3 regions of the Erwinia sp. CGal63 genome follow, and region 2 is predicted to be linked to each of the others. Evidence: predicted binding sites of a transcription regulator. Region 2 holds the regulator's gene; each other region holds the start of a gene.

Region 1 (2,271 bases), on a different contig from region 2:
ACGGTACGCTACCAGCGCGTCGAACAGACGCGCCAGCGCCTCTTCGCTGTCCAGCAGTACGCCGCCGAGTTTGATAATTAGAGGGTTGGTCATGGCTTTCTCACTGATTAAATAAGCGACTGCGTTTCCGGGAAACCGAAACGAATATTCATACACTGCACCGCCTGCGACGATGCGCCTTTCAGCAGGTTATCTTCCGCCGACACGATAATCGCGTGCTCGCCCTGCACGGCGAAGCCAATGTCGCAGAACGGCAGGCCAACCACGCCTTTGATCGACGGCACGCCTTTATCATAGACGCGCACCAGCGGCTTATCGTGATAGGCGTTGTGAAAAGCTTCGGCCACATCATCACGCGTTACGCCCGCCTTCAGCCGACAGGTGGTGGTTGCCAGAATGCCGCGCGGGAAGTTGCCCAGATGCGGAGTGAAAATCACCGGCACGCCAAGATGCGCGGCGATTTCCGGCTGATGACGATGGGTGAAAATGCCGTAAGGCTGCAGGCTGACCTCGCAGAAGCTGGTGGTCACGGAAGCTTTGCGTCCCGCGCCGCTGACGCCGCTGGTGGCGTTGATTACCGGCCACTGCGCGTCGTTCAGCAGATTCGCCTCAATCAGCGGCTTCAGCGCCAGCTGCGCAGCGGTTGGATAGCAGCCCGGCACCGCAATCAGCTGCGCTTCCTTCAGCTTGCTCTGCTGCCATTCGGCCAGGCCGTAGACCGCTTTCGCCAGCCACTCTTTATGCTGATGCGGGAAACCGTAGTAGTCGGTGAAGAAGCTCTCTTCATTGACGCGGAACGCCGCCGAGAGATCGAACACCACGCAGCCCGCCGCCAGAAACTCCGGCGCCAGATCGTGGCTCACTTCGTGCGCCGTCGCCAGAAATACCACGTCGACTTTATCCGCAAACTCCGCCGCGCTCGTCAGCGGCTGCAGCGGCATATCCAGGATTCCTTTCAGCTGCGGATGCAGATCGGAAAGCAATTTTCCTGCGTCAGGGCTTTGCGCTGATACCGCCAAAGCGGTTATGTTCACCTGAGGGTGACGATTCAGGTAAGTCGCAAGCTCTACGCCAGCGTAGCCACTGGCACCAACAATCAGCGTATTTAACATCGGACACCTTATAACGGTCTCTGGTTTCGGGTAACGGCTCCGGGCCGTTTCCCCACGCGGCTGGCGCCGGACAAGCAGGAAATTTGGTTTCCTTCCCCACGCCATTAATGTATTTTTATTCACTATTAGTGCATGAATATTGATACTATCCTAACGCAAGGACTGTCAACAGTGAAGACAAAATTACCGCCTTTTATCGAGCTTTACCGTGAGTTGATCGCCACGCCGTCCATCAGCGCCACCGACAGCGCGATGGATCAGAGTAATGAAGCTTTAATCAGTTTGCTGGCAGGCTGGTTTCGCGACCTGGGCTTTGCGGTGGAAGTGCAGCCGGTTCCCGGCACGCGGCACAAATTCAATATGCTGGCGCGCAGCGGCAGCGGCGCGGGCGGCCTGCTGCTGGCCGGCCATAGCGATACCGTGCCGTTCGACGACGGCCGCTGGACGCGCGATCCTTTTACCCTGACCGAGCACGACAACAAGCTCTATGGCCTGGGCACGGCTGATATGAAAGGTTTCTTCGCTTTTATTCTGGACGCGCTGCGCGATGTGGACGTGACGAAGCTGAGCAAACCGCTCTACGTGCTGGCGACCGCCGATGAGGAAACCACCATGGCGGGCGCAAAATATTTCTCTGAAAACGCCACCGTACGGCCCGACTGCGCCATCATCGGTGAACCGACTTCGCTGCAGCCGGTGCGCGCGCACAAAGGCCATATGTCGAACGCGATCCGTATCGAAGGTCAGTCGGGCCACTCCAGCGATCCTTCGCGCGGCGTCAACGCCATCGAACTGATGCATGAGTCGATCACTCAGCTGATGGGCCTGCGCAACACGCTGAAGGAACGCTATCATCACGACGGTTTCGCCATTCCTTATCCCACAATGAACTTCGGCCATATCAGCGGCGGCGACGCGGCGAACCGCATCTGCGCCTGCTGTGAACTGCATATGGATTTACGGCCGCTGCCCGGCCTGACGCTGAACGAGCTGGAAGGGTTGATCAACGAGGCGCTGGCGCCGGTCAGCGAGCGCTGGCCAGGCCGCGTCAATGTCAGCCAGCTGCATCCGCCCATTCCGGGCTACGAATGTCCGGCCGATCATCGCCTGGTAAAAGTGGTGGAGAAGCTGCTGGGTACGGAAACCAGCATTGTGAATT
Region 2 (2,271 bases):
CGTTAAACAGGTCAGCGCGATCCATACCGGGTTTACGCGCCACACCCGCGGAGATCAGGACAACATTGGCGTCCTGCAGCGCCGGCGTCGCGTCTTCGCCGCTAAAGCCTTTGATTTTTACTGCCGTAGGAATATGGCTTAGATCCACAGCCACGCCGGGCGTAACAGGAGCAATATCGTACAGTGAGAGTTCTGAACCTGCCGGAAGCTGGGTCTTGAGCAGAAGAGCAAGGGCCTGGCCAATGCCGCCAGCCGCGCCGAGAACTGCAACTTTCATCCTAAACTCCTTATTATTTTGCCAGGGAAGTACCGGGAAATCATTTAGTTAACACCATAACCGAGCCGTGAAGCCTGAGCGACAGCATTTACCCTCTTTTGCACGACCGCGCATCATACAGGATAAAATCGCATTATGCCGGATGAAGCCGCTAAGGCGGCCAGGCAGCATAGCTGGCGTTAAGTCATAACAGTAAATCTTATCTAAAGAACATCAATTTTATAACATTCTGTTCACTTATTGTGCGCGACACCGCGCAATATGGCGAATTTTTCCGGCAGATTTTCTGTCAGCCAGCTGTAAACGAACCTGAAAAAGCGGCCATGTTTGCATAAAAATGCAGAAAATTGCATAATACTCCCCTTACCCCATTGGGCATTCTCTGGCGACTTTTAGTGAAAAACCATGCGTAATCCGGCAAAACAAGAAGATTTGATCAAGGCGTTTAAGGCCTTATTAAAAGAAGAAAAATTCAGCTCGCAGGGCGAAATTGTCACGGCGCTGCAGGAGCAGGGCTTCGATAATATCAACCAGTCCAAAGTGTCGCGTATGTTGACCCGCTTTGGCGCCGTGCGGACGCGCAACGCCAAAATGGAGATGGTTTATTGCCTGCCCGCCGAGCTGGGCGTACCGACCACCAGCAGCCCGCTAAAAAATCTGGTGCTGGATATCGACCACAACGATGCGCTGATCGTGATCCATACCAGCCCGGGCGCGGCGCAGCTGATTGCCAGGATGCTGGATTCGTTGGGCAAACCGGAAGGGATTCTCGGAACGATTGCCGGCGACGACACCATTTTTATTACCCCGGCGCGGCATGTCACTATCAGGGATCTTCGTGATTCCGTTCTGAAATTGTTCGATCAGGAACTGTAAACCGCCGGTTTTTCCGCGCGCAAACGTAGCTTTTCCTCGGCGTCGCCCCTGTCGGCGCCCTATTTTGTCTCACCGCACCCTTTCATAAACAGCATAATCCACTACCCTGACCATTTTGATATTGTCGTTTCATTTTGCAGACTCCTGTCTCGCAGCGTGATCTGCCGCAAATAAGCGCACAAATGGTTAAATTCGCCTATCCCAATGTTTTTACGGATATTTAACACAGCCGGCATAAATTATAAGCGTTTTTTATAACCGAACGTTATTAAAAGGTGGTTAAGTGTTTAAGTATCGCAACAAAACATTATTAGCATGCTATTAATTTTTTACGTTATCAGATCTATAATCCTTTTCGTGATGTGAATCACACTAACGACAAGATAAAAACAATGACGAGGAAAACGACCATGAACGTAAAAATGACCATCGCTGCCGCAAGCTTGCTTTCCGTGCTCTCTTTTGGTGCTTTTGCAGCTGATTCCGTTAATGCGGATCAGGCGCAAAACATGCAATCGATCGGCACCGTTAGCGTCAGCGGCGTCAGCGCTTCACCAATGGATATCAAGGCGCAGCTGAATGAAAAAGCTGACGCTCAGGGCGCTAAAGCCTATCGCGTTGTAGAGGCCTACATGAATGGCAACTATCACGCTACGGCTGAGCTGTATAAATAAGTTAAACGTACGCAACAACGAACTCGTAACCCGACGGTAACCCCAAGAATAATAAACGTTTTTTAGCCCTTTCGGTTATCGCCCTACTCTGGAGCATCTGTTATGAAAACTACATTCGCTATCGCCGCACTAAGCCTGGCTTCCGTTCTCTCCTTCGGCGCCAGCGCCGCTAACCTGGTCACCGATCAGCAGGTCGCCAGTGAAAATCTTCAGTCCGTCGGCACCATCAGCGTCAGCGGCATCGACGGCGCGCCAACGACTATTCGCGAGCAGCTGTCGCAAAAAGCCGATCAGCAGGGGGCTACGGCCTATCGGGTGATTGAGGCCTATAACAACGGCAACTATCACGCGACCGCAGAACTCTATAAGTAATTCCTCGTCGCCGTACCCTAACGGTTTATGACGAACCTTTTGGCCCCGTTCGCCGGGGGCCTTTTTTCGCTC
Region 3 (2,271 bases), 420 kb from region 2:
TCTTCCGGGAAAGGGTAGAGCGCGGCACAGCCGATAGTCAGATTATCCCGTTCGATAATGGTGAATTTATCGATCTCAATCTCCAGCTGCTCGCGCGAGCGGCGCACCAGAATGCCCTGCTGCTCCAGCGGGCGGATCAGCTCAAGGATGCCGCCGATATCGTTGATGGTGGCGCGACGGATCTGCTCGGCGCTCTCCATAACAATCTGCGTGCCGATACCGTCGCGAGAGAAAAGCTCCTGCAGTAACGCGCCATCTTCCTGATAGCTGATCAGATGGCTGCGGCGCACGCCGCTACGGCAGGCTTTAACCGCACCGCGTAAAAAGCGCACGGTAGAGGAAAGGTAGTCATTGCTCTCTTCCAGCTCCACAATGCGCTGCTGCGCTTCGTTCGGAAACAGCTCGGAGATAATCGCGCCTTCATGGTCGGTCACGCCCTGTTCCGCGCAGAAGCCGATCATTTTTTCCGCCTTCAGCTTGATCGCCAGCTGGGTAGCGACCTCTTCCGAAGTCAGGTTAAAGCTCTCGCCGGTAACGGAAACGGCAACCGGCCCAAGCAGCACGATAGCGCCGCTGTCGAGCTGACGGTGGATCGCCTCTTCGTCAATGCGGCGAATGCGACCGCTGTGGCAGTAATCCACGCCGTCGTCGACGCCCAGCGGCTGCGCGATAATAAAGTTGCCGCTGACCACGTTAATATGCGCGCCCTGCAGCGGCGTATTATTGAGGCTCATCGACAAACGCGCGGTGATATCCAGCTGCAAACGGCCTGCAGCCTGCTTGACCAGCTCCAGCGACTGCGCATCGGTTACGCGGGTATGCTTGTGATAAACGGGCTCAAGCTGATGCTCCGCCAGATTGGCGTCGATCTGCGGCCTGGCGCCGTATACCACCACCAGGCGGATGCCGAGACTGTGCAGCAGGCCGATATCATTGACGATGCTTGAGAAGTTCTCATGCTCGATGGCTTCGCCGCCCAGCATAATGACAAACGTCTTACCACGGTGGGCGTTGATGTAGGGCACGGTATGGCGAAACCCCTGAACCAGCTCGGTACTCCGTTCCTTCACGGCAAACCCTCTATGAATTATTATTCGCTAAAATTGTATTTTTATTCTTTTATCGCCAACGTGCAAGGGGCAATTTTCGTCATCTTTGCTGATACGGCTTAACGCGGCGACGCATTGGGGCTTTTTTGGGGTGACACCGGCAGCAGGATTCGCTACAGTTTTGGCGACTGGCAGTTTTTTGGTTTTATTTTTCTTTACAAAACAGCAATTTCATTACTGGAGTGGCATGACCGATTTACCTTCGCCCGGCCGACGCCGCTTTTTACAGGGAGCTGGCGCAGCGCTGCTGCTGAGCGTCAGCAAAGTGGGGCTGGCTGCAAGCAGTCATATCGTAGCCGTGCGCATCTGGCCTTCATCAACCTATTCCCGCGTGACGCTGGAATCGAGTAAGCCGCTAAAATATAAACAGTTCGCGCTGAGCCATCCCGAACGCGTGGTGGTGGATATTTCCGGCGTGCAGCTGAATCACGCGCTTAATCATGTCGGCAGCCTGGTACGCAGCGACGATCCCTATATCAAAAACGCTCGCGTTGGGCAGTTCGATCCGCATACGGTGCGGCTGGTGCTGGAGCTGAAACAGAGCGTATCGCCAAAAGTCTTTACGCTCGATCCGGTGGCTAATATTAAAAACCGCCTGGTGCTGGATCTCTATCCGGCCAGAAACCGCAGCCATAATCACGAAGACGATCCGCTGCTGGCGCTGCTGCAGGATTACAATAAGGGCGAGCTGGAGAGCGGCCAGCCGGCTTCCGCGCCGCTGCCCGGCAAAGCGGGCAGGGATCGGCCGATTATTATCATGATCGATCCTGGTCACGGCGGCGAAGATTCCGGCGCTATCGGCAAGCATAAAACCAAAGAAAAGGATGTGGTGCTGAAAATCGCCCGCCGGCTGAAAACGCTGATCGATAAGCAGCCCAATATGCGCGCCCATATGACCCGCAGCGAAGACGTCTTTATTCCGTTAAAGGTGAGGGTGGCGAAAGCGCGCAGGCTGCGTGCCGATCTGTTCGTTTCGATTCATGCCGATGCTTTCACCAACCGCGCGGCGCGAGGTTCCTCTGTCTTTGCGCTGTCGACGAAAGGCGCTACCAGCACGGCCGCGCGCTACCTGGCGCAAACGCAGAACGAATCGGATTTAATCGGCGGCGTCAGCATGAGCGGCGATCGCTATCTTGACCATACCATGTTCGATATGGTGCAG

What was found. Region 2 encodes ArgR, which controls arginine synthesis, uptake and breakdown. Its sites were predicted from a motif close to ANTGAATAAAAATACANT; they were not measured.
Region 1: a site for ArgR is predicted at 1,219-1,236, ahead of argC (N-acetyl-gamma-glutamyl-phosphate reductase). Genes of this name have one in related genera too.
Region 3: a site for ArgR is predicted at 1,103-1,120, ahead of argA (amino-acid N-acetyltransferase). Genes of this name have one in related genera too.

What each region holds. Positions count from the first base shown of each region.
Region 1 covers NZ_JAKUMN010000009.1:12,302-14,572, forward strand. The annotation lists gene argB (acetylglutamate kinase) at 1-93, opposite strand, end outside; gene argC (N-acetyl-gamma-glutamyl-phosphate reductase) at 108-1,112, opposite strand; gene argE (acetylornithine deacetylase) at 1,284-2,271, shown strand, end outside.
Region 2 covers NZ_JAKUMN010000002.1:35,350-37,620, reverse strand. The annotation lists gene mdh (malate dehydrogenase) at 1-277, opposite strand, end outside; gene argR (transcriptional regulator ArgR) at 683-1,153, shown strand; gene yhcN (peroxide/acid stress response protein YhcN) at 1,564-1,827, shown strand; gene yhcN (peroxide/acid stress response protein YhcN) at 1,930-2,199, shown strand; gene MKZ79_RS08905 (barstar family protein) at 2,270-2,271, opposite strand, start outside.
Region 3 covers NZ_JAKUMN010000002.1:458,929-461,199, forward strand. The annotation lists gene argA (amino-acid N-acetyltransferase) at 1-1,070, opposite strand, end outside; gene amiC (N-acetylmuramoyl-L-alanine amidase AmiC) at 1,297-2,271, shown strand, end outside.